4 regions of the Undibacterium sp. RuTC16W genome follow, and region 4 is predicted to be linked to each of the others. Evidence: predicted binding sites of a transcription regulator. Region 4 holds the regulator's gene; each other region holds the start of a gene.
What was found. The regulator sigma-54, encoded in region 4, starts transcription at its own class of promoters, with help from an activator protein. The targets are predictions, from matches to a motif close to TGGCANGNAANCTGCTTT.

Region 1 (5,925 bases), on a different contig from region 4:
CAAGTGCGTGAATACGCTGACGCGATTCTGGGCATGCAACTGGTCACGCATCAGACCAGTGCTGAAGGTCAAAAGGTTCGTCGCCTGTTGATCGAAGAAGGCGCAGACATCAAAAAAGAACTGTATGTCAGTATGGTCACTGACCGTATCAGCCAGCGCGTGGTCTTGATGGCCTCCAGCGAAGGCGGTATGGATATTGAAGAAGTGGCAGAAAAATATCCAGAACTGATCCACAACCTGGCAATCGACCCGACTGCTGGCTTGCAAGATGCTGAAGCGGATGACATCTCCCGCAAAATCGGTGTGCCTGAAGAATCCATCGCTGATGCGCGCGTACAGTTGCAAGGTTTGTACAAAGCCTTCATGGAAACTGACTGCTCCCTGGCTGAGATCAATCCTTTGATCCTGACTGGTTCCGGCAAAGTCATCGCACTGGATGCAAAATTCAACTTCGACGCGAATGCTCTGTTCCGTCAACCAGAAATCGTGGCTTACCGCGATCTGGATGAAGAGGATCCAGCTGAAATCGAAGCCTCCAAATTTGACCTGGCTTACATCTCCCTCGACGGCAATATCGGTTGCCTGGTTAACGGTGCTGGTCTGGCGATGGCAACGATGGATACCATCAAACTGTTCGGCGGCGAACCAGCCAACTTCCTGGACGTAGGTGGTGGCGCGACGGCAGAAAAAGTCACTGAAGCCTTCAAGATCATGTTGAAAAACCCAGGCCTGAAAGCCATCCTGGTCAACATTTTCGGCGGCATCATGCGTTGTGACGTGATCGCTGAAGGCGTGATCACTGCATCCAAGGCAGTTTCCCTGCAAGTACCACTGGTTGTGCGTATGAAGGGTACTAACGAAGACATCGGCAAGAAGATGCTGGCTGACTCCGGCCTGCCTATCATCGCGGCTGACACGATGGAAGAAGCAGCACAGAAGGTTGTTGCCGCTGCTGCAGCTCACGCTTAATTATCGCAAGGAATCACTATGTCCATCCTGATTAATAAAGACACTAAAGTCATCACCCAAGGTATCACTGGCAAAACTGGCCAGTTCCATACCCGCATGTGCCGCGATTATGCAAACGGTAAAAACTGTTTCGTCGCTGGCGTGAATCCGAAAAAAGCTGGCGAAGATTTCGAAGGCATACCAATTTTTGCCAACGTATCAGACGCTAAAGCAGCCACTGGCGCAACAGTTTCCGTGATCTACGTTCCACCAGCAGGCGCAGCAGCTGCCATCTGGGAAGCTGTTGAAGCTGACCTGGACTTGGCAATTTGCATTACTGAAGGCATCCCTGTCCGTGACATGATGATGTTGAAAGACCGCATGGCAAAGTCCGGCAGTAAAACAAAATTGCTCGGCCCTAACTGCCCAGGTCTGATTACACCAGACGAAATCAAGATCGGCATCATGCCAGGCCATATCCATCGTAAAGGTCGTATCGGCGTGGTTTCCCGTTCCGGTACGTTGACTTATGAAGCAGTGGGTCAATTGACTGCACTGGGTCTGGGTCAGTCTTCTGCTGTTGGTATTGGCGGTGATCCTATCAATGGTCTGAAACATATCGACATCATGAAGATGTTCAATGATGATCCAGATACTGATGCTGTCATCATGATCGGTGAAATCGGCGGCCCAGACGAAGCCAATGCATCCTATTGGGTACGCGACAACATGAAGAAGCCAGTTGTTGGCTTCATCGCCGGGGTGACTGCGCCTCCGGGCAAACGCATGGGCCATGCTGGCGCGCTGATCTCCGGTGGTGCTGATACTGCACAAGCCAAGCTCGACATCATGGAAGAATGCGGCATTAAGGCCACTAAAAACCCGTCAGAAATGGCGCGTTTGTTGAAAGCCATGCTGTAATCTTTGCAGCCACAAAAAAGGGGAGCTTTGCTCCCCTTTTTTTATTGCAATGATCGAAAGGTCTTATAAGTAGGTAAGTGCTAGTTAATGGGCTAGTGGTAGATAGCAATACTCTATAATCGCATTGATAAAATTGCATTCGACCATTGAGTTTTTTTCGATGTGATAATGCAAAGGGATGCGGCTTCGTCACGACAGTTTTTATATGTAGGTATCAAAAACCAGACTGCTATTAGGCTGCTACACCAATTGACTATATCGAGTAATGTTGGAAATTACTTATCTTTACGCAACAATTCCTCTGGTTAGTGTTAAGCTTAGCCGCACAGGCTTACTGGCTGCATTTTCAGTTTTCACAAATGCCAATGACCTTTAACGCATAGCCTGAACTTAACTACTTTTATATCCATGTCATTTCAACGCGTATTAGAGTTTGCAGGTCTCTCAGATACCGGACTGGTACGTGCGCACAATGAAGATGCCATAGAGATTTGCGCAGAAGCGGATTTCGCCATATTGGCTGATGGCATGGGTGGCTACAATGCCGGTGAAGTCGCTAGTAAAATGACTGTTGACAGTATCAGGCAGCAGCTACTTCGTAAAAAATCGTCGACATTTTCTTCTCTGTTTGGACATAAAACATCGATCGCTATGCGATGGATTAAAGATGCTATTGATCTGGCCAATAATCAGGTTTGGGGTGCTGCACAGGAGAGCGCAGAGCTCATCGGCATGGGAACTACGGTTGTCGTTGCATTTTGCCATTACGATAAATTACTGGTTGCACATGTCGGTGATTCCCGGATCTATCAATATAGATCCGACAAGTTACGACAGATCACTCATGATCATTCCGTATTGCAAGCGCAAATTGATGCCGGATTGATCAGCGAAGAAAATGCTCAGTTTTCACCAATCAAAAATCTCATCACCAGAGCTGTTGGAGCACAAGACGACGTGGAAGTGGAAATCCATGAGCATCCAATGGAGGAGGGCGACATTTACCTGCTATGCTCCGATGGATTGACCGATATGCTCAATCATGATCAAATTCTTCATCTGATGAGGCAGCATGCCGATAATTTAAAACTATGCTGCCAAGTCCTAATTGATAGCGCAAACGACCAGGGTGGTCGTGACAATATTTCAGTGATTTTGATGAGAATTTCGAAGCTAGGATCACAATCGCTAAAGAATTACATCCTGTCAAAATAGATTAATCACTGTGGTCAGGTTTTTTTAAAAAGAGAGCACTATGGCGAAAATCGTCGTCACTTTCAATGGTCTGGTTCAAAAAGAAATCAGCATCCTCAAACCCCGGCTGACAATCGGACGACGCCCTACGAACGACATCCCCATCGATCATTTAACTGTCAGCGGTCAGCACGCAGTCATCGATACCACATCGACAGGATCATTCGTACTCGATCTGGGTAGTACCAATGGCACCATGGTTAATGGGCAGCCCATCAAAAAACATCTGTTGCAGCATGATGATGTTATTGATGTTGGTAAATATAAGTTGAGGTTTCAGGCTGAGTCAGTGGCTGATTCGCTTAATGGGGCGGCAAATTTGATAACAGCCATTCCAGCTGAGCAAAAAGCGTCTGTCATCAAAGTTCAAAGCGGCCCCAATGCTGGGCGAGAATTGATTTTGAATAAACCCGTGACAACAATCGGTAGCCCGGGTATTCAGGTAGTTGCTATTACCAGACAGGATAGATCTTATTTTATTACTCATGTAGATGGCGACTCGGTCCCTACAGTTAATGGACAGAGTATCAGCTTAAAACCTCAGGTCCTCAACAATGGAGATGTAATTGACATGTCTGGTACCAAGCTTGCATTTGTCGCAGTACAGTAGATGACAAATTTTTGCCTTCAAAGTTTAACCGACAAAATTTGTCAATTAAATGGCTTGTTTACTTAGCTATTTTGTCGTTTTGTGTCTGAAAGAATAATTATTTCAGGGGTGGCACGGCATTTGCTGAACAAGCTGATGTAAGTCCCTAATTTTTTAGTCACTCAGGAGTTTGAACATGAAATCCAATAAAATGATCCAACGCGCACAAGCTGGTTTTACTTTGATTGAATTGATGATCGTTGTTGCGATTATCGGTATTTTGGCAGCAGTTGCTTTGCCAGCCTACAACGACTACACAACTCGCGCACAAGTTGCCGAGGTAACTGAATTGATCGGTGGTTTAAAAGCGCCGGTTGCTGAATACGGTTACCAAAAGAATGCTTGGCCGACAGCTTTCATTGTTTCAACTGGTACGCCTGCTGCGACAGAGTTGACAGCAACTATTACAGGTAAATACTCAACTGTGACTACTCCAATGACAGGCACATTTCCTGCTGGCACTATCACTGGCACTATGAGTTCCGGTCAAGCGAGTACAAAGACTGTTACGTTTGTTACTGCTGACGGCGGCAACACGTGGGATTGTACTGGTGGTACGATTGATAAAAAATATCGCCCAGTAGCTTGTAAGTAATTAGATGACACTAAAAAAGCGCTCTTTGAGCGCTTTTTTTAAAGAAACTAGAAGATATTTCTAATTTCTAACTTTCAAGGCGGTTTATGTATGAGAGCTAAAAAATTAATAAAACCCCTGCAAACAGGTTTTACCTTAATTGAATTGATGATCGTTGTTGCGATTATCGGTATTTTGGCAGCAGTTGCTTTGCCAGCCTACAACGACTACACAACTCGCGCACAAGTTGCCGAGGTAACTGAATTGATCGGTGGTTTAAAAGCGCCGGTTGCTGAATATGGTTACCAAAAGAATGCTTGGCCGACAGCTTTCATTGTTTCAACTGGTGCGCCTGCTGCGACAGAGTTGACAGCAACTATTACAGGTAAATACTCAACTGTGACTACTCCAATGACAGGCACATTTCCTGCTGGCACTATCACTGGCACTATGAGTTCCGGTCAAGCGAGTACAAAGACTATTACGTTTGTTACTGCAAATGGTGGCAATAGTTGGGACTGCACAGGTGGTACGATTGACAAAAAATATCGGCCAGTAGCTTGTAAGTAATTAAGTATGCAAAAAAAGCGCTCTAAGGGGCGCTTTTTGTCATTTTAACTTGCGGCATGTAGTTTGCTTATTGGTAATCCTAGTATTCACAATTTTCTGCTTATATTAGGAGGTCAAAAATGTTATTACAAACATCAAAATTATCATGTCAAAAAGGTTTTACCTTAATTGAGCTAATGATTGTTGTCGCAATTATCGGAATTTTGGCTGCAGTTGCTCTGCCAGCTTACAATGATTACACCACGCGCGCGCAAGTGGCTGAAGCAGTAGAATTGGTAGGGGGCATGAAGGCCACCACGTCAGAGTATGCCTATCAAAAAAACAGTTGGCCAACGGCCTTCGTATTATCTACCTCATCACCTGCAGCATCTGAGATTATTGCAACTCTTAATGGTAAATATTCGACCATTTCCAGTCCTATGACCGGAACGTATCCTCAGGGGACAATCACCTCAACGATGATATCTGGTCAGGCTAATACACAGACTATCACTTTCGTTACGGCGGATGGTGGAAATACCTGGAGCTGTACTGGCGGAACCATTGCCTTGAAATATCGTCCTGTGTCATGTAAATAACGTTTTGCCAAGTTAACCACGCAAGCATTCTACTTTCGTTGATCTGGTGTAACGATGGTCATTCAACCGGACACATGTTGTCCTTTTGATTTTTATCGTTTTTTTATCCATCTAATTACGTTGCTTCCAAATGATACATATTCAATCTCGTTTAAAAGCGGCGGGCGTACATTTAATAGTGTCTAGTGTACTTGCCATGACAGTTGCTAGCCTTGTACTACTTGTTTGGTATCCTGAGTCATATAGTAAATTATGTGGCGGTATCTCGCTACTGTACATTGTTACTTCCGTTGATCTGATCTTAGGGCCTATATTAACTTTTGTTGTGTTTAATCGACTTAAAGAAAAAAAAGAATTAATTCGTGATGTCTCAATTATTTGTGTTCTACAAACGATAGGATTTATTTATGGCCTGCACACAGTCTATATTG
Region 2 (5,925 bases), on a different contig from region 4:
GCCTTAAAATACAAGGCTTTGCAGCCATAGCACTTGATGGTTGTGCCTTAATACCCCCGAATACTTAAAGAAGGACTGTTATGACCCACGTTGTGACCGAATCCTGCATCCGTTGCCGCTATACCGATTGCGTGGATGTATGCCCGGTGGACTGCTTCCGCGCAGGTCCCAATTTCCTGGTAATTGATCCAGACGAATGCATCGACTGCGCTGTGTGCGTCGCTGAATGTCCGGTCAACGCGATCTATGCCGAGGAAGATGTACCAGCGGATCAACAACAGTTCATCAAGATCAATGCTGATCTGATCCGTAGCTGGCCGTCCATTACTAAAACAACCAGCCCATTGGCAGATGCCGATGACTGGAAAGATGTTAAAGATAAATTGCAGTATCTGGAACGTTAATCGGTTATCGCGGTAAACACGCTGCAATGCGCTTACCCACTCACTTATTCTCGCTCGCAAGAAAATCAGGAAATACCAAGTCGTATGGAAAACATTAAAACAAATCCAGTCAATGCAGTGATCGAGGCAGATGCCGTGATCATTGGCGCTGGTCCGGTCGGACTGTTTCAAGTATTTGAATTAGGTCTGCTGGAAATCAAAGCTCACGTGATCGATTCACTCGCCGTGGTTGGTGGTCAGTGCGTTGAGCTGTATCCCGACAAGCCTATCTACGACATCCCTGCTGTACCTGTCTGCACGGGACAAGAGTTGACTGACAATCTGCTGAAACAGATCGAGCCGTTTGAACCGACCTTCCATCTGGGTCAAGAAGTGACGCTGGTTGCACGTCGTGAAGATGGCCGCTTTGATCTGGAAACATCAACAGGCACCCGCTTCATCACCAAAACGATTTTCATCGCTGCTGGCGTCGGCTCGTTCCAGCCACGCACATTAAAAGTAGAAGGCATTGAGGCTTTTGACAATAAACAAGTCTTCTACCGCGTCAAAGATCCTAGCCAGTTCCACGGCAAAAATCTGGTGATCTGCGGCGGCGGCGACTCTGCACTCGACTGGGCGTTAAATCTGGTCGGCAAAGCAGAGTCCGTCGTGCTGCTACATCGTCGTGATGATTTCCGTGCGGCACCCGCTTCCGTTGCAAAGATGAAAGAGCTGTGCGAGAACTATGAGATGCAATTGACGATTGGTCAGGTCACAGGTATCGAAACCAAAGACGATTTGCTGTCCGAAATTAAGGTCACGGGCGCTGATGGCGTGACACGTCGTATGCCTTTGGACAATTTGCTGGTGTTCTTCGGTCTGTCGCCAAAACTCGGTCCTATCGCTGAGTGGGGTCTCGACATCGAGCGTAAGCAATTAAAAGTCGTCAATACTGAGAAGTTTGAAACTAACGTGCCCGGTATTTTTGCGGTCGGCGATATCAATACTTATCCAGGTAAAAAGAAACTGATTTTGTCAGGCTTCCATGAGGCAGCGCTGGCGGCGTTCGGTGCGGCACCGTATATTTTCCCTGAAAAGAAAATTCATATGCAATACACAACGACCTCACCAAAACTACACAAAATCTTGGGTGTGGAAACACCGGTCTTCGACTAAGTCTGATTATTGTCATCAAAAACCGCAGCCTGTGCTGCGGTTTTTTTATGTCCAGAAAGTGTCCAAACCAAGCTCTGCACAGAGGATTAAATTGAGATCTGGATATTCGTCTGGATATCTACCTGAACATGATTGAACATAATTGAACATGTCTTAGCATGTCTGAATATTTCTCATCACTCACATTGAGAAAATCTGAGATGCTGTGGTGTGGTATCGCAAGACGAGCTGGCAGGGAAAAAATTTCCTTGTTTTAAGATTAAAGATTTAACAGTAATTTACATCGCGGCAACAGCGATTTGGCTACAGCTGCGACAAAGTTTTAAATCTGGTTTATGATGCATTGCAACAAGCTAGACTACTTTTTCTAATCTTGAATTGATACACCTATCCGAAAGACACGATTATGCTCTATCAACTTCATGAACTGAACCGCGCTTTTCTGAACCCGATGACACAATGGGCAGAAGCATCATCGAAGCTATTTACCAATCCTGTTTCTCCTCTGGCGCACTCCCCTTATGCACAGCGTATCGCTGCGGGTTATGAGTTGCTGTTCCGCCTCGGTAAAGATTACGAAAAACCAGAATTTGGCATCGCCACCACTACCGTCGACAAACAAACGGTAGAAGTTGTGCAAAGTACCGCAGTAATCAAACCATTTTGCAAACTACTGCACTTCAAAAAGAATTTGCCTGAAAAAGAGTTAACTAAACTCAAGCAGCCAACTGTCTTGCTGGTTGCGCCGCTGTCCGGCCATCATTCAACATTGCTGCGCGACACAGTGCGCGGACTGTTGCCGCAACATGATGTGTACATCACCGACTGGACCGATGCGCGGATGGTGCCGCTCAGCGAAGGTACCTTCCATTTGCATGATTACATCTACTATGTTCAAGATTTCATTCGCTTGCTCGGGCCGGATGTACACGTCATTTCCGTATGTCAGCCAACGGTGCCGGTACTTGCCGCGATCGCTCTGATGGCAACCGCCAAAGACCCGAAATTGCCAAAAACAATGACCATGATGGGTGGTCCGATTGATCCACGTAAATCACCGACACAAGTCAATAATCTTGCCACCGAAAAGAAATTTTCATGGTTTGAAAATACTGTCATCTACAGCGTACCAGCCAACTACCCCGGCTATGGCCGCAAAGTGTATCCAGGCTTCTTGCAACACACTGGCTTCGTCGCCATGAACCCTGATCGTCATGCGCAAAGTCACTGGGATTTTTACCAGCATCTGGTACAAGGCGATGATGAATCGGCGGAGCAGCATCGCAAATTCTACGATGAATACAATGCAGTTCTTGATATGCCGGCAGACTACTATCTGGAAACGATTAAAACCGTGTTTCAGGAATTTAATCTGCCTAAAGGTACATGGGAAGTCGAAGGCAAATTAGTGCGCCCACAGGACATTAAAACCGTTGCCCTGTTCACTGTCGAAGGCGAACTCGATGACATCTCAGGTCCGGGACAAACGCAGGCAGCACATGATCTGTGCAGTGGCATACCAGCCAAGATGAAACAGGATTTCGTCGCACCGGGCTGCGGTCACTACGGGATTTTCTCCGGTCGCCGCTGGCGCGAAATTATTGCACCAAAAATCGGTGAGTTCATTCAGGAACATCGTTAATTTTCTACCTTAGCAATCACGCCAGAAAATTACGCTGGTGATGTTCTGATTTATCGCGATGACTCACAAAAAAACCGCTTAAGACTAAGCGGTTTTTTTATTTAGGGGATCAGACAGGGTTATCTGCCAGTACTCCCTGAACAAATCAATCTTGTTTGCGACGTTTGCCGACCAGTGCCAGCAGGCCCAGACCCAGACCGAATAACAATGGTGTTGCAGGCAAAGGAATTGCCTGCGCATTGCTAACGTTGGTGAACACGAAGTTTTCGTCATGGTAGTTGTAATCGCCACCGTTTCTCAAATCTTCAAAAGCCACATACACGCCAGCAGGAATAGCGATATCTCCAGCGTAAGAACTCGAATAAATATGATTAACGCCATCAGAGTTCAGTGATTTTTGTGAGTACCAGGTATCGCCGTTATTCAACACATTTAAACGGAACACCAGACTATCACCTGCATTGACTGTGCCGAAGTTCAGCATTTGTCCATACACAGACGTGTGGTTATTCAAGCCACTAATACCGGTATCAACACCATTGACCAGTAAGCTCAAGGTATTCGTGTACCCTGCGGTCGAATCAGCAAAATAAGCCAAGACATCGCCAGTGGTAGTGGCAACAAAGCTATAGAGTGTTGGGTTTGGTGTGCCGCTGGCACCGTATGCCGTTGGTACGGCAGATGCGCTTGAAGCAACACCGAGACTGATGACTAAAGCAGCAAACAAAGACTTGAGCTTCATGTGATTTCCTTTAATAAATTGGCGAAAAATTGAGTGGATACCATTACATATCGTTAGTGTTGCAAATTCCGTTCCACGTTGCCCTGAGATCATCATTGCCGTCTTATTCAAGACAATGACAGTTCCCCCACCCTAATCCGATAGTCCGGATTCAAACACTCAATCCATGACCACACCAAAATACTGACATTCTCTTAAAACTCAACACTGGCGCGCCTTAGGCCGTAATGAACACAGTCTAGTGTCGATTATCAAGACGATATTTGTTCGTATTGTTAAGCCTGTGTTTGATCAAAAAATACGTATCTTTTTCTTAGTAGCAATAATTAAACAGCGCCAGCCAAGACGCAAAAATATTGCTTTAAAGAGAGTAGTCTGACTGACTGTAAATAATTCCGACAGTCCGTCAACTCCTGACTGGGCTCATAACTCAACAGAACAAGCGCAGCTCTACTCCCCTCACAGCAACAGCAATACTGCCCGACAAGTTGCTGTTTCAAGGATAATAGGCATCTTCGCTATTCCACAGAAAAAGCACGTGTCACCCACCCTCGCAGACCAATTAGAAAATTTGCTACCGCAAACCCAGTGTACCAAATGCGGCTATCCTGCCTGCCGTCCCTATGCTGAGGCAATTGCTGAGGCTAAGGCGAATTACAACCAATGCCCGCCCGGTGGACAAGAAGGTGTCAATCGCCTCGCGGAACTCTTGGGTAAACCCAGTATTCCCCTCGATATCAGTCATGGCCTAGAACGCGTGCGACCCGTCGCGGTAATTGATGAAGCGTATTGCATAGGATGCACGCTGTGTATTCAGGCATGTCCCGTTGACGCAATACTTGGCGCGGCAAAGCAAATGCATACCGTAATACCATCACTCTGCACCGGCTGCGACCTCTGTGTCGCCCCCTGCCCGGTCGACTGCATTAGCATGATCGATGTCACGCCGGGTAAAACGGGCTGGAATGCGTGGACACCAGATCAGGCGGATCAGGCTCGTCAGCAATTTCATGCACGTGAATTACGATTAAAAAGAGAGACCCGGGAAAATGACGACAGGCTCGCCGCCAAAGCGGTGGCAAAATTAGCCGCCTTGATCGAAGAGCCAGCGTTATCCACCGCAGAAATCGCAGAGCGAGATCGCAAAAAAGCGATCATCGCCGCCGCAATCGAGCGCGCCCGTCTGAAAAAACTTGATGCCGACACGGATCAGAACAAGCCATGAACAAACTAAAACGCCAAGAAATTTTTAGTCGCTTGCAAGCGCAAAATCCGCATCCGACTACCGAGCTGGAATACACAAGTCCGTTTGAATTATTGATCGCCGTACTATTGTCCGCACAAGCCACCGACGTCTCCGTCAACAAAGCAACGCGCAAACTCTATCCTGTTGCCAATACGCCGGAAAAAATCCTGGCACTCGATGTAGACGGGCTGATTCCGTATATTCAAACGATAGGGTTATTTCGCACCAAAGCGAAAAATGTGATCGCTACCTGCAAGATTCTGATCGATCAGCACGACAGTGAAGTACCGAAGGAGCGCGAGGCATTAGAAGCCCTGCCCGGTGTCGGCAGAAAAACAGCGAATGTCGTCATGAACACCGCCTTTGGCGAGCCGACGATTGCGGTGGACACACACATCTTTCGCGTCTCTAACCGCACAGGTATTGCACCCGGTAAAAACGTCGATATCGTTGAAGAAAAACTGCTCAAATTTGTACCCGACGAATTTAAACTTGATGCTCATCACTGGCTGATTCTGCATGGTCGCTACACCTGCCTTGCACGCACACCCAAATGCTGGAACTGCATGATCGCCGACCTCTGCGAATACAAACAAAAAACGCCCTTACCAAAGGGCGCTTAAAATTAAATTAAATTAAACCACACTACATTTAATTCAACATAACAGCACACAACACCCCATCTCATTTACAACAACAGAATGTGCCCGGCTACTGCGGGCACAGCGATCCGTCA
Region 3 (5,925 bases), on a different contig from region 4:
CGCTGGTGCAGACTGGCGAGCGTGCTGCGGGCAGTAGTTTGCGCGCTTTGCTGGAGGCCATCGGAGATAGTTTATGGGACTGGAATCTGATCACCAACGAGACTTTTTTTTCTCGTAGTTATAAAAAAATTCTGGGATATGCCGAACATGAGCTGGGTCATCATATCGACGACTGGCTGTCTCATGTGCACCCGGATGATGTTGGTCATGCGATGGAGGCCACCAGACAACATCTGGAAGGTCAAACACCCGACTATGAGGACGAGCACCGTATGCGGTGCCGTGACGGTAGCTGGAAATGGGTACGCTCACGCGGTGCCGTTGTTGAACGTAATGCCAGTGGGCAGCCGGTCAGGATGATGGGTCTGATTACCGACATCACGCAAAACCGTCAACTGACGGATCAGCTCAAAGAGAGCCACACGCTGCTCTCGAATTTTTCCCGCTACCTGCCGGGCGTGTTTTATCAGTTTCAACGCTTCCCGGACGGACGCTTTTGCTTCCCTTATGCAAGTCAGGCCGTCGTCGATGTCTTCGGCATCCAGCCCGAACAATTACGTGAAGATGCGAGTGCGCTGTTCAGCAAAATTCATCCTGACGATTTACCGGCAATGGTGAACGGCGTCAGAGTATCGGCAATGGAACTATCGCAATGGCATCACGAATACCGGGTCTTGCAACATGACGCTACCGTGCGCTGGTATGTGGGTAATGCCATACCGGAACGCATGATTGACGGCAGCATTTTGTGGCATGGTTTTTTAAGCGACATCACTGAACGCAAACAGGCGGAAGAGCGCGCGTATAAAGCCGAACAGCAAATCCGCCTGATTTTAAAAGCCTCGAATCAGGGGCTGTATGACGTCAATATTCTGACTGGCGAAGGTCAATACAGTCCCGAGTACGCGAAGATGCTGGGCTACGATGCGGACGAGTTCGCCGGTCAGCCGGAGTTCTGGAATAATTTTTGGAAGTCAGGCATTCACCCGGATGACGTACCGCGCCTGAAGACCGCGTTACGCAACCACATCAAGGCCAAGGACGGTAGCGACTATCAGGCGGAATTCCGGCAAAAAACCAAATCCGGCGAATGGATCTGGATCATGTCACGCGGCCGGATTGTCGAACGTGATAGTCAGGGTAGAGCTGTGCGCATGCAAGGCACTCACATCGATATCACCGAGCGAAAAGTGAGTGAGGAGATGTTGCGCGTCAATCAGGAATTGCTGCAGGCAAGCAAAGACCGCTACAAACTCCTGGCACGGGAACTCGATATCCTGATTAATAATGCGCCGGTCGGGATTATGTTTGTCAGTGACGGCGTGATCATCCGCGCCAATAAAGTACTGGCTGATTTATGCAGATTCGACGACGCGCAGGCGATGATCGGCAAAAAAACGACGTTCCTGTATGCCGATGAAACTGACTATGAGGCTTTTGGGGCGCAAGTTATTCCGCAGCTGCAAAGGGATGAACCGGTTGAGATCGAATGGAGAGTGAAGCGGATTGACGGCGAACCGTTTTTGGCACGGATCGCCGGTCGTGCCCTGCCACCGGAAAACTACGTACGCGGTACCGTGTGGATGCTGGAGGATATTACCGACCAGAGACGCACCATGGATGCCTTGAAACAGAGCGAGCAGCGCTTGCAACGCCTGATCAATTCCAGTCTGATTGGCATAGCACAAGGTGGTGAGAACGGTCAGCTAAATGATGTCAACGATGTCTTTGCCCAACTCTGCGGCCACGCACGTGAGCATTTACTGAGTCGGCAACGAGTCTGGGAATTACTCTTGTCAGAGGCAGACATCCTGGTGTGCCGGCAAGCCTACGCCGAGTTATTGAGTGCGGGGACAACTGCCCCGTTTGAGGTCACCCTGAAACATCCTGGCGGTCACGACATACCGATCCTGGTCGGCCTTAGTCATCTGGAAAATTCTCGCAGCGAGTGGGTCGTTTTTGCCATGGACATCAGCGAACGTCATCGCATCAATCAATTGAAATCGGAATTTATTTCGGTAGTCAGCCATGAATTACGTACCCCGCTGACCTCGATACGCGGCTCCTTAGGCATCCTCGATTCCGGCATCGCCGGCGTACTGCCCGAAAAAGTCGGGCAACTCATCAAAATCGCCCATAACAATAGTCTGCGCCTGATCGATCTGGTCAACGATATCCTCGATATGGACAAGCTGGTTTCCGGAAAAATGCGTTTTAAATCCGAACCAGTCGATCTGGTAAGCCTGGTGGCAAACGCTATCGAGGCCAATCAAGCCTATGCGCAGACCTTAAAAGTCAGTCTGCGATTTGTTGCCAGCACTGAGATTGCCTGGGTGCTCGCAGACTCCGACCGGCTGATGCAAGTGATGGCCAATTTGCTGTCTAATGCTGCAAAGTTCTCGCCGGAGGGCGAGGTAGTCGATATTGAGATCACCGGCATCTCCCGCGATGAACATCGAAGCTATCGCATCACCGTCAGCGATAAAGGCCCGGGTATTCCGCCCGAATTCCAGAGCCATCTTTATGAGCCATTTACTCAGGCAGACGGCACCGACACCCGCCGCCGGGGCGGTACCGGCCTGGGCTTGCCGATTACCAAAACTCTGGTGGAAAAGATGAATGGTCAATTGGGTTTTACGACCGGGTCTGGGAGTGGTACTCAGTTTTGGTGCGAGTTTGTTGTATTCACTCAATAAGCTGTCCGCTTAATTTAATCTCCCCAGATCACAACACATACCACTCCATCCGACATCAAGCCTCAAGCATTACCTCTTAATTGACTGTAATCCAAACGACTTCCTCATCAGTCCGAACACTATCTTTTTAGTTAATAAAGAATGTCACATCGGCCGCGCCTGCCACAGCCATAACGAATAAAATAAATATCAATATAGCAAAACATAATAGTATCAATTCGATAAGTTGAACTAAGGCATTAGATAAGTTTGATCACTAATTAAATAAGTGTCGACCCACTTTACAATGGATTAAAGAAACTTATATAACTACATGATAAATAAAGATATTTTTATCTGGCACACGATTTGCTTATGTTCATTGTCGTTGATGAATGTCTATATAAAAAGACATCATAATCAGCAATAAATTATTGTAGGTAACGAAGTAACTTTGTCAACTCAGGAGCAAAAAATGAATGTTAAAAAATTAATTACAGCGGTAGCGACATTAGCTGCCATGCTGCCAGCGGTATCTCATGCTTCACCAGTTGTATACGATTTGGCATTGCCAAATATCAGCACATTTGACAATACAATCACAGGAACAGGTTCAACAGTTCAGGTTGTACAAGTTGTTAACGGTTCTGCTGCTTATCATTATCTCGACAGCAACAACGTTGTACAAACATTGACAGTTACCCGCGCCAACGGCAGCGCTGCAGTCGCATCTGGCGGCTATACCAGCGGCAGCCACTCTCTGAGCGGTTCTGTGTACAACATCAACCCAAGCAACAATGGTACTGATGCTATTCCAGGCCAAAGCAGCGGTTTGCACTTTTCTTTCTCCAGTGCTGTAAATGCATTTGGTTTCGAAATTGGTGACTGGGCAACATGCTGCACAAGCAGCGGCCCACGCCCTACTCCTGGTGTACCTAAGTTTGGCTCAGGTTTATGGATTGCGTTTAATGGTGGCGCGGCAACATTGCCAGCAAACGCATTGTCTGCAAACGACAATCCTGGCTATGCGTTAGACCGTAGTTTCACTAACTTCATCGGTGCAATTGACTCATCCGGTACTTTCACTTCAATCGATTTCTGGGGTGATGGTTTTGGCGAATTCCTGGTAGCTGGTGGTTCATTCCGTTTTGCATCCGTACCACTGGGCTCAGTTGGCGTTCCAGAACCAGGCAGCCTGGCACTGTTAGGCTTGGGCATCGCTGGTTTGGCATCTCTGCGCAAACGTAAAAACGCTGCATAAGCAATACAAAATCAGTCTCGACGGAAAGAGCCCGGCATCGCAAGATGTCGGGCTCTTTCTTTTTGCGCTCAGTTTTCCGGACTCTTAGCACCTGAGACGAAATTCTGAAGGCGTGAGCGAAGTCCAGCGCTGAAAGGCGCGGCGAAAACTGCGTGCATCCGAGTATCCGAGCTTCTCTGCAATGTCCTCCATGCTTAATGTCGTGATCAATAAGCGCTTTGCCCGTTCCATCCTGACCATCTCGGTCACATGCTGATAAGAAGTACCTTCGCGGACTAATAAGCGGTGCAAGGATCGCGGACTTAATCCCAGCGCAAATGCTATATCCTGCGCATTAAAAAATTCACACTGCATGGCAACCAGTTTGCGTATCAGACTTTGTTTACCCAGGACGCCAATGCCAGCCAACTCTCTGTCGCAAGCATCGCGAATGCGTTGTGCATGATCGCTACGCTCTGATAATGGAATATCGAGCATCGCGCTTGAAAACACCATACGACTGCTGTCCGCACCGAGGATCACCGGACAAGCAAAAAAAACTTCCAGCATGGATCGGCTCGCATTTAAATTACCGCGTAATTCAACACGGCTGAGAAGGAATTTTTTGCAAGATAACTTACGTGCGGCGTTCAGCGCAGTCGCCAGATGGTCAACATCCAGAAAATCTTGTAATTCCTGATCATCAAACAGAGCATGTGATACCAGTGCAGCCTGCCGCACTTCACGCACCTTACTCATATCAATCGCCTCGGTCTCCAGGGTAAGTTGCAACATGGATCCGGCAATCAGCTGATATTCCAGGCCAAATGCCAGTGCACGCCCCAGACTAGGCTGAGCCAGCATGCCCTCCCCCATGTCGCCAAGATGCGCGATGGACTTACGGCTGCCGGACAATAGCGCGATATCCGCACCACCAAGTCGTCTGGCCTGCAGCAATCCCTCCCGTGCCTGGGTATAACTGACTCTTGCGGCAACGGGTAATTGAGTGTTGTTGCTCGGAAAAAAGCGGGAAACATCTCATGCAAACGCCACTGCTGTTCGCGACCGATCGCAAACAAGCCAGAAAACGGATGCATAGGAACAAACACATCCTGTACCGACAATAGTGATGGCTCGCGCCTTACCACCCTGTCTTGTGGAATAAGCACATCACTCGATTGGGCTTGAAGTTGATGTTGATGCCGATGTATTAACAGACCCAGGTTCCCAAGATTAAAATCAATACCACAGTCGTTGGCAGCAAATGTCCTTACCACCACCATCGTTTAGAAATAAGATAGGTTCTAACGTACACGGCTTTCGCTGAAGCATCAATATGCGACGCAACAAGTCCGCTGACGAAGCATGCGCACAAGACGCCACCATTTACACATCAATTGATCCAGAGGACGAGACACTATGAGTGAAGCAATAGCAGATTACATCGTCGTTGGCGGTGGCGCGGGCGGTTGTGCCGTTGCGGGCCGGCTGACAGAGAATCCCGATACCACTGTCACCGTATTAGAAGCTGGCAACGACGGTGATAGCTGGGTGGTAAAAACTCCCTTCGCAGTGGTCGCGATGCTACCCACCAAGCTGAATAACTGGGCATTTGAAACACTGCCTCAGCCGGGCTTAAACAATCGCCGTGGCTACCAGCCTCGCGGTAAAACATTAGGCGGCTCCTCTGCCATTAACGCTATGGTGTATATACGAGGCCATCGCTGGGACTACGATCACTGGGCATCGCTGGGAAATACCGGCTGGTCATTTGATGAGGTACTGCCCTACTTCAAACGCTCAGAAAACAATGCCAGTCTGGGCGGCGCCCTGCATGGCCAGTCAGGTCCTTTACGCGTCAGCGATCTGCGCTCTGACAACCCGTTTCAGCAACTCTATCTGGAGGCAGCGAAGCAAGCGGGCTTTAAGATTAACCATGATTTCAACGGCGAAGATCAGGAAGGTATCGGCATTTATCAGGTAACGCAACACGAAGGTGAACGCTGGAGC
Region 4 (5,925 bases):
AGCGAGATGATGATGAAACAAAGCCTGCAACTACGTACCTCACAACACCTGGCGCTGACGCCGCAATTGCAGCAATCAATTCGTCTTTTGCAGTTATCCACGCTGGAACTACATCAGGAACTGGAAAACCTGTTGACTGATAATCCCATGCTGGAGCGGGTTGATGACCCCATGGATAATGCAGTGCGATTGCTGGCCGATGGCGCGATTAGCACCACCAGCAATAATTCAGAATCTGAATTTGCAGTACAGGAAGTCGGTGCCGAGACCGCCGCTCCGGTTGCTGATAGCGGTGACAATGCGGAAGTTGCTTCATCCGCGGACAGCACCAGCGCCAACGAAGAAGAGTGGAGTTTTGATGATGTACCGCTAGGCAGTAAGTCTTCAGAGGAAGAGGATGGACGTCCGCAATTAGAAGCTGCGCAAACCAGTTTGCGCGATCATTTGCTGGAACAGATGCGCCTGAATATTCGTGAGCCGCGTGATCGTGCCTTAATTGAGCTGATGATTGATGCGCTGGATCTCAGTGGTTATCTGATGGAGACCTTGGATGAAATCCATGCGAGTTTGCCGCTTGAATTGTGTGTAGAACCAGAGGAATTATCTTTCGCATTAACGATGCTGCAAAGCTTTGATCCCGCCGGGGTTGGTGCGCGTACGCCGTCGGAATGTCTAGCCTTGCAGATCAAACGCTTACCTAAGATTCCATTCGTGACACGTCGTCTGGCGCTGAAGATTGTTGAAGAACACATCATCTTGTTTGCGCAGCGAGATTTCAACAAACTGAAAAAAATTCTCAACTGCGATGATGAAGATTTGCGCGAGGCGCAGGTAGTGATTCGCCAGTGTAATCCTAAGCCAGGTGCGGATTTTGCAGCGGCGTCATCAGACTATGTGGTCCCCGATGTGATCGTCAGAAAGTCAGCAAATGGCTGGCAGGTTTTGCTGAATCAGGATGTCATGCCCAAGCTCCGCGTTAATAGTATGTATGCCAACATCATGAAGCAAAATCGCGGTGACGGAACGATGGGATCGCAGTTGCAGGAAGCGCGCTGGCTGATCAAAAACATGCGGCAACGCTTCGACACCATCTTGCGCGTTGCACAAGCGATAGTTGAAAGACAACGTAATTTTTTCACTCACGGTGCGGTTGCGATGCGCCCTCTTGTTTTGCGCGAAATTGCTGATACACTAGGTTTACACGAGAGTACTATTTCTCGTGTAACGACCCAGAAATACATGCTTACCCCGCATGGTATGTTTGAGTTGAAATATTTCTTCGGTAGCCATGTCGCGACGGAAACGGGGGGGGAAGCATCTTCCACCGCGATACGTGCACTCATCAAGCAGTTGATAGGAGCAGAAGACCAGAAAAGCCCACTCTCTGATAGCAAAATTGCAGACATGCTGGGTGAACAAGGCATGGTCATTGCGCGACGTACTGTTGCCAAATACCGTGAAGCCCTAAAAATTCCTCCAGTAAGCCTGCGCAAATCCTTGTAATGAACACCTGTAATTTAGTCTTGTAACTAAGCCTTGAAATTACGTTTTGTATTGCTATATATAATTTAGCTCGATGCATCAGAGCAAATGCTGAAGAAATTTATAGCAAGTAACATCACCATAGGAGCGTAGTATGAATCTCACCATCAGTGGACATCACCTCGAAGTAACTCCTGCAATACGTGAACATGTACAAAACAAGCTTGAGCGCATCAGGCGACACTTCGATCAAGTCATTGATATCGCCGTCATCCTGACGGTAGACAAGCTCCGGGAAAAGGAAAAACGGCATAAAGCAGACATTAATCTGCACATCAGTGGTAAAGATATCCACGTAGAAAGCCTGGCGCACGACCTCTACGCTGCGATCGACCTCCTCATCGATAAACTGGACAGACAAGTCATCAAACACAAAGACAAAATTCAAGATCATCAGCACGACGCCATCAAGCACCTGCCAGACCCGGCGTCGGTGTAAGTCATCAAGTCCGGTGTTCGTAGCCGGTACAAAAAAAAGGACGCTTCAAGCGTCCTTTTTCGTTGGGTACACCAAACGAACAGTGGCTTATTACCATCGATATCGAACCCGCAGGCTGGATACGGCTTCCAGGGGCTTTTCGTGCCAACAGCCGCAGCCTGCTTGCGGATTCGTTTTGGGGATTTCTAAAAACTCTTTAATCGATATTTCATGAAATCGCTTATTCCTGCCTTTCCTTTGTGTCCTGGCTTCTCTGTGGTGAGCGATCTTGATTTTTGCGTCAGTCCTGACTTAGTTACAGATTGTTTATAGAGCTAACTTTTGCCCGTGAAACCGATAGTGTTCCTGGGTAAATAAATCGATCCCGCATGGCAGGTTCTCTATCCAGTCCAGAAAAGCATGAATCGCTTCTCGCCCGATAAAATACCGTCCGTGCTGAGGTACCATCATCGCAATATCCATGTTTCTGACCATATTTGCCCACAAACGGCAGACTTTATTTGACACCATATAGCGTTGATGAAACCCTCGCATGGCTGGCAACTGATCTAAAAAAACTTCCTTTGTCGTGATGGGCTGACTGACGTCATGTGCATCGACCATCGACGCGCCCATGTCACCTGAGAACAGGATTTTGGAACGGCTATCGTAGAACTGAAAGTTACCTTCGGCATGCAAGAAATGTGCGGGAACAGCATGAATGGTCGTAACACCCATAGAGACAGGCATACCTTCGTCCGGTATGCCGACAATTCTGCCGTCTGAGCGGTTCAGATTGCAAAAATGCGGTACAAAACGCGACCATAGCTGCGATACATAGAGCTGGCATTCCGTACTGAATAACCACTTATCCAGAGCCCCGATGATGTCCGGATCCTGATGTGATGCAAAAAGGTATTTGAGGTTTTTCTTGGGTAAATAGCGTTGCATCGCTAATACCAAGCTGTTGTAAGTAATATTGCCAGACGGATCAAGCAGGGCACCTTGTCCTTCTGACACAATCAAAAATTGGTTCGCCTGTACCGCGCTATCGCCTGCATCCTTGACGAGATCATTGAACATCAGACAGATGTGATGAGCGTCTTTATATAATTCTATGGGCACTGCGATCTCCAGAGGGAATAGATATTTTCCATCGGGCAATTGTAGTGAGCGAGGGCGCGCTGGAATTGCGTTAGATCAGTAAAGCGCTTGATTCATATCAAGCGCTTGCAAATGACGGCGACGGCTGGCTGCTTGTGACTGAGGACGCTTCAATGAAAATTTAATAGCCTAAGGTTTTGCCGTCTGGATTGCGCGGATCGGAGTAGCCGTCGAAGCCATCGGTACCGATTTGTATGATTTGGGTCCTGCCCATGGCCGGAGAGATTTTTAGATTGTGACCTTTGAGTTCTAAGATACGTAAGGTATCCACGCTGATACCCCGCTCTGCACGCATCTGATCGGGCATCCACTGATGATGAATTCGCGGTGTAATGGTCGCTTGCGCGACGTTCATGCCATGGTCAATAACGTTCAAAATAGTTTGCAGGGTCGTCGTGATAATACGGCTGCCTCCAGGACTGCCGGTTGTCATGAATGGCTTCCCGTCCTTCAGGATAATTGTCGGGGACATTGAGCTAAGCGGACGCTTATAGGCGGCGACGGCATTTGCATCGCCACCGATGAGGCCGAATGCATTCGGTGTTCCGGCCTTCACTGAAAAATCATCCATTTCATTGTTCAAAGTAATGCCGGTACCTGCTGCGACGATACCACTGCCAAAATTCAGATTTAAGGTGTAAGTCGTGGCAACTACATTGCCATGCTGATCGGCGGTCGCAAAATGCGTGGTCTGATCGCTCTCGTAAGGGGCTATATTGCCAGGCTTTATTTGCACAGATGGTGTGGCATGATCGGCGTTGATTTTTTTAACGAGCTCGTCGGCATACGTCGTTGAGGTTAGTGCTTTTACGGGTACTTTAAAAAAATCAGGATCGCCGAGATATTCGGATCTGTCGGCATAAGCCAGCTTCATGACCTCGGTCATCAGATGTAAATTCTGCGCACTATTACTCGCTTGTTCCTTGATCGGGAAGTGCTCCAGCATATTGAGCATCTGTATGATGTGGATGCCGCCTGAGCTGGGTGGTGGCATCGACATGACCTGATAGCCACGATAATTGCCTTTGACCGGTTCGCGCTCAATGACCTTATAGTTATTGAGATCGTCAATGCCAATGATGCCTTGATGTTTTGCCATTTCAGCAGCAATTTTTTTTGCAATACTGCCCTGGTAAAAAGCTTGAGGGCCGTCTTTCGCAATGAGTTTTAGTGAGTTGGCTAAATCCTTTTGAACTAACTTTTCTCCGACGCGCAAGGGGCGTCCATTTTTGAAAAAAATCGCTTTACTCGACTCCCACGCGCCTAAGTGATCACGCTCTGCGTCCAGAATACTGGCCAGATGAGGACTGACTTCAAAGCCTTGCTCCGCTAGCTGGATTGCTGGTGCGATGACGTCAGATAGTGTCATTGTGCCGAATTTATTCAGTGCGAGACTGAGGCCTGCAACGGTGCCCGGTACGCCGACCGCCAGGTGGGAATATAAGGATTTGCCAGGGATGACCTGGCCTGCCTGATCGAGATACATATCGCGTGTTGCACGTATCGGCGCCATTTCACGAAAATCGAGGGCGACATCTTTGCCGGATTTGGCATCATGAATCAACATAAAACCGCCACCACCGATGTTACCTGCATTGGGCAGCACTACGGCGAGAGCGAAACCGACCGCAACACCAGCATCAATCGCATTTCCACCGCGCTTTAAAATGTCAATGCCGACCTGTGTCGCCAGTCCCTGCTCGCTCGCAACCATTCCATGCTGTGCATGGACAGGGCTGACGATGTCATAACCGATATCGTATCTGATGACGGGATTGACTGGCGTGGCCGGTGATGCGGATGCCGCAGATGAGGGCGATATCTGTGTTACCAGACCAGATAAGGCTATTAATATAAACAGTGCTTTCGGCAGGCAGGCGAGTATTGCGGGATGAGGATTTTTATCAGACTTTATCTTGATTCGCATACATGCCTCAGTTAAGTTATCGTTTCGTGAAAAGCGTAATACATCATACGATTTTAACTTTATCGCAAGAATTGTAAGGATAAATTATCCGATTTAATTTATATAATTTTATCGTGCAGCACTTAGCCTGGATTTTCCGTTAGACCGCTATCCTTTCGTGGAAGCGCCATCGCCGCTGTCCTAACGGAGATTCTGGGCTTAGTATCGATTGATGTCCGTTCTGCAGACGTAAAAAAACCGCCCGAAGGCGGTTTTTTTACGGAGAGCAGAAAATTACTTCGCTTCTGCTTCAGCGGATGTTGCACCAGCTGGAACAACAGCGATAGCGACAGTTGCGTCATCACCGTGTACAACTGCGGATACGCCTTTTGGCAATACCAGGCTAGAAACGTGAATAGATTGACCGGCTTCCAGTTTGGACAGGTCAACTTCGACGAATTCTGGCAAATCTGCTGGCAAGCAAGAGATATCCAGTTCAACTACAACGTGGCTGATAACAGCTGCGTTCAATTTTACTGCTGGAGATACATCAGCATTGATGAAATGCAGAGGCACTTTAACGTGGATCTTTTTATTAGGATCAACACGTTGGAAGTCAGCGTGCAATACCAATTGTTTGTATGCGTGGACTTGGAAGTCGCGCAACAATACTTTTTCTACTTTGCCATCAACTTCCAGATCCAGAATGGAGGAGTGGAACACTTCTTTTTTCAATGCATGGTACAGCGCATTGTGATCCAAAGTGATAGATACAGGGGCTTCTGTGCCACCGTAAATGATGCCAGGTGTTTGGCCAGCATTGCGCAGGCGGCGGCTCGCTCCGGTCCCCTGTTCTTTGCGTGCAAATGCGATTACTTTCATGGTGTTACTCCAA

Region 1: ACO0K4_RS15560 (pilin) is a predicted target of sigma-54. The motif match lies at 3,843-3,860, and genes of this name have one in related genera.
Region 2: ACO0K4_RS08235 (DUF4114 domain-containing protein) is a predicted target of sigma-54. The motif match lies at 4,002-4,019, and genes of this name have one in related genera.
Region 3: ACO0K4_RS04100 (PEP-CTERM sorting domain-containing protein) is a predicted target of sigma-54. The motif match lies at 3,034-3,051, and genes of this name have one in related genera.

What each region holds. Positions count from the first base shown of each region.
Region 1 covers NZ_JBMPPE010000008.1:80,416-86,340, reverse strand. The annotation lists gene sucC (ADP-forming succinate--CoA ligase subunit beta) at 1-969, shown strand, start outside; gene sucD (succinate--CoA ligase subunit alpha) at 988-1,869, shown strand; gene ACO0K4_RS15570 (Stp1/IreP family PP2C-type Ser/Thr phosphatase) at 2,278-3,084, shown strand; gene ACO0K4_RS15565 (FHA domain-containing protein) at 3,125-3,733, shown strand; gene ACO0K4_RS15560 (pilin) at 3,909-4,367, shown strand; gene ACO0K4_RS15555 (pilin) at 4,458-4,916, shown strand; gene ACO0K4_RS15550 (pilin) at 5,036-5,494, shown strand; gene tfpZ (TfpX/TfpZ family type IV pilin accessory protein) at 5,625-5,925, shown strand, end outside.
Region 2 covers NZ_JBMPPE010000003.1:322,358-328,282, forward strand. The annotation lists gene fdxA (ferredoxin FdxA) at 81-404, shown strand; gene ACO0K4_RS08225 (NAD(P)/FAD-dependent oxidoreductase) at 489-1,559, shown strand; gene ACO0K4_RS08230 (polyhydroxyalkanoate depolymerase) at 1,966-3,201, shown strand; gene ACO0K4_RS08235 (DUF4114 domain-containing protein) at 3,347-3,943, opposite strand; gene rsxB (electron transport complex subunit RsxB) at 4,449-5,168, shown strand; gene nth (endonuclease III) at 5,165-5,812, shown strand; gene ACO0K4_RS08250 (malonic semialdehyde reductase) at 5,923-5,925, opposite strand, start outside.
Region 3 covers NZ_JBMPPE010000001.1:920,735-926,659, reverse strand. The annotation lists gene ACO0K4_RS04105 (PAS domain-containing protein) at 1-2,696, shown strand, start outside; gene ACO0K4_RS04100 (PEP-CTERM sorting domain-containing protein) at 3,151-3,936, shown strand; gene ACO0K4_RS04095 (helix-turn-helix transcriptional regulator) at 4,021-4,290, opposite strand; partial or broken gene ACO0K4_RS04090 (AraC family transcriptional regulator ligand-binding domain-containing protein) at 4,408-4,893, opposite strand; gene ACO0K4_RS04085 (GMC family oxidoreductase) at 5,335-5,925, shown strand, end outside.
Region 4 covers NZ_JBMPPE010000002.1:459,977-465,901, reverse strand. The annotation lists gene ACO0K4_RS06475 (RNA polymerase factor sigma-54) at 13-1,503, shown strand; gene hpf (ribosome hibernation-promoting factor, HPF/YfiA family) at 1,637-1,981, shown strand; gene ACO0K4_RS06465 (MBL fold metallo-hydrolase) at 2,288-3,085, opposite strand; gene ggt (gamma-glutamyltransferase) at 3,246-5,051, opposite strand; gene ACO0K4_RS06455 (50S ribosomal protein L25/general stress protein Ctc) at 5,325-5,912, opposite strand.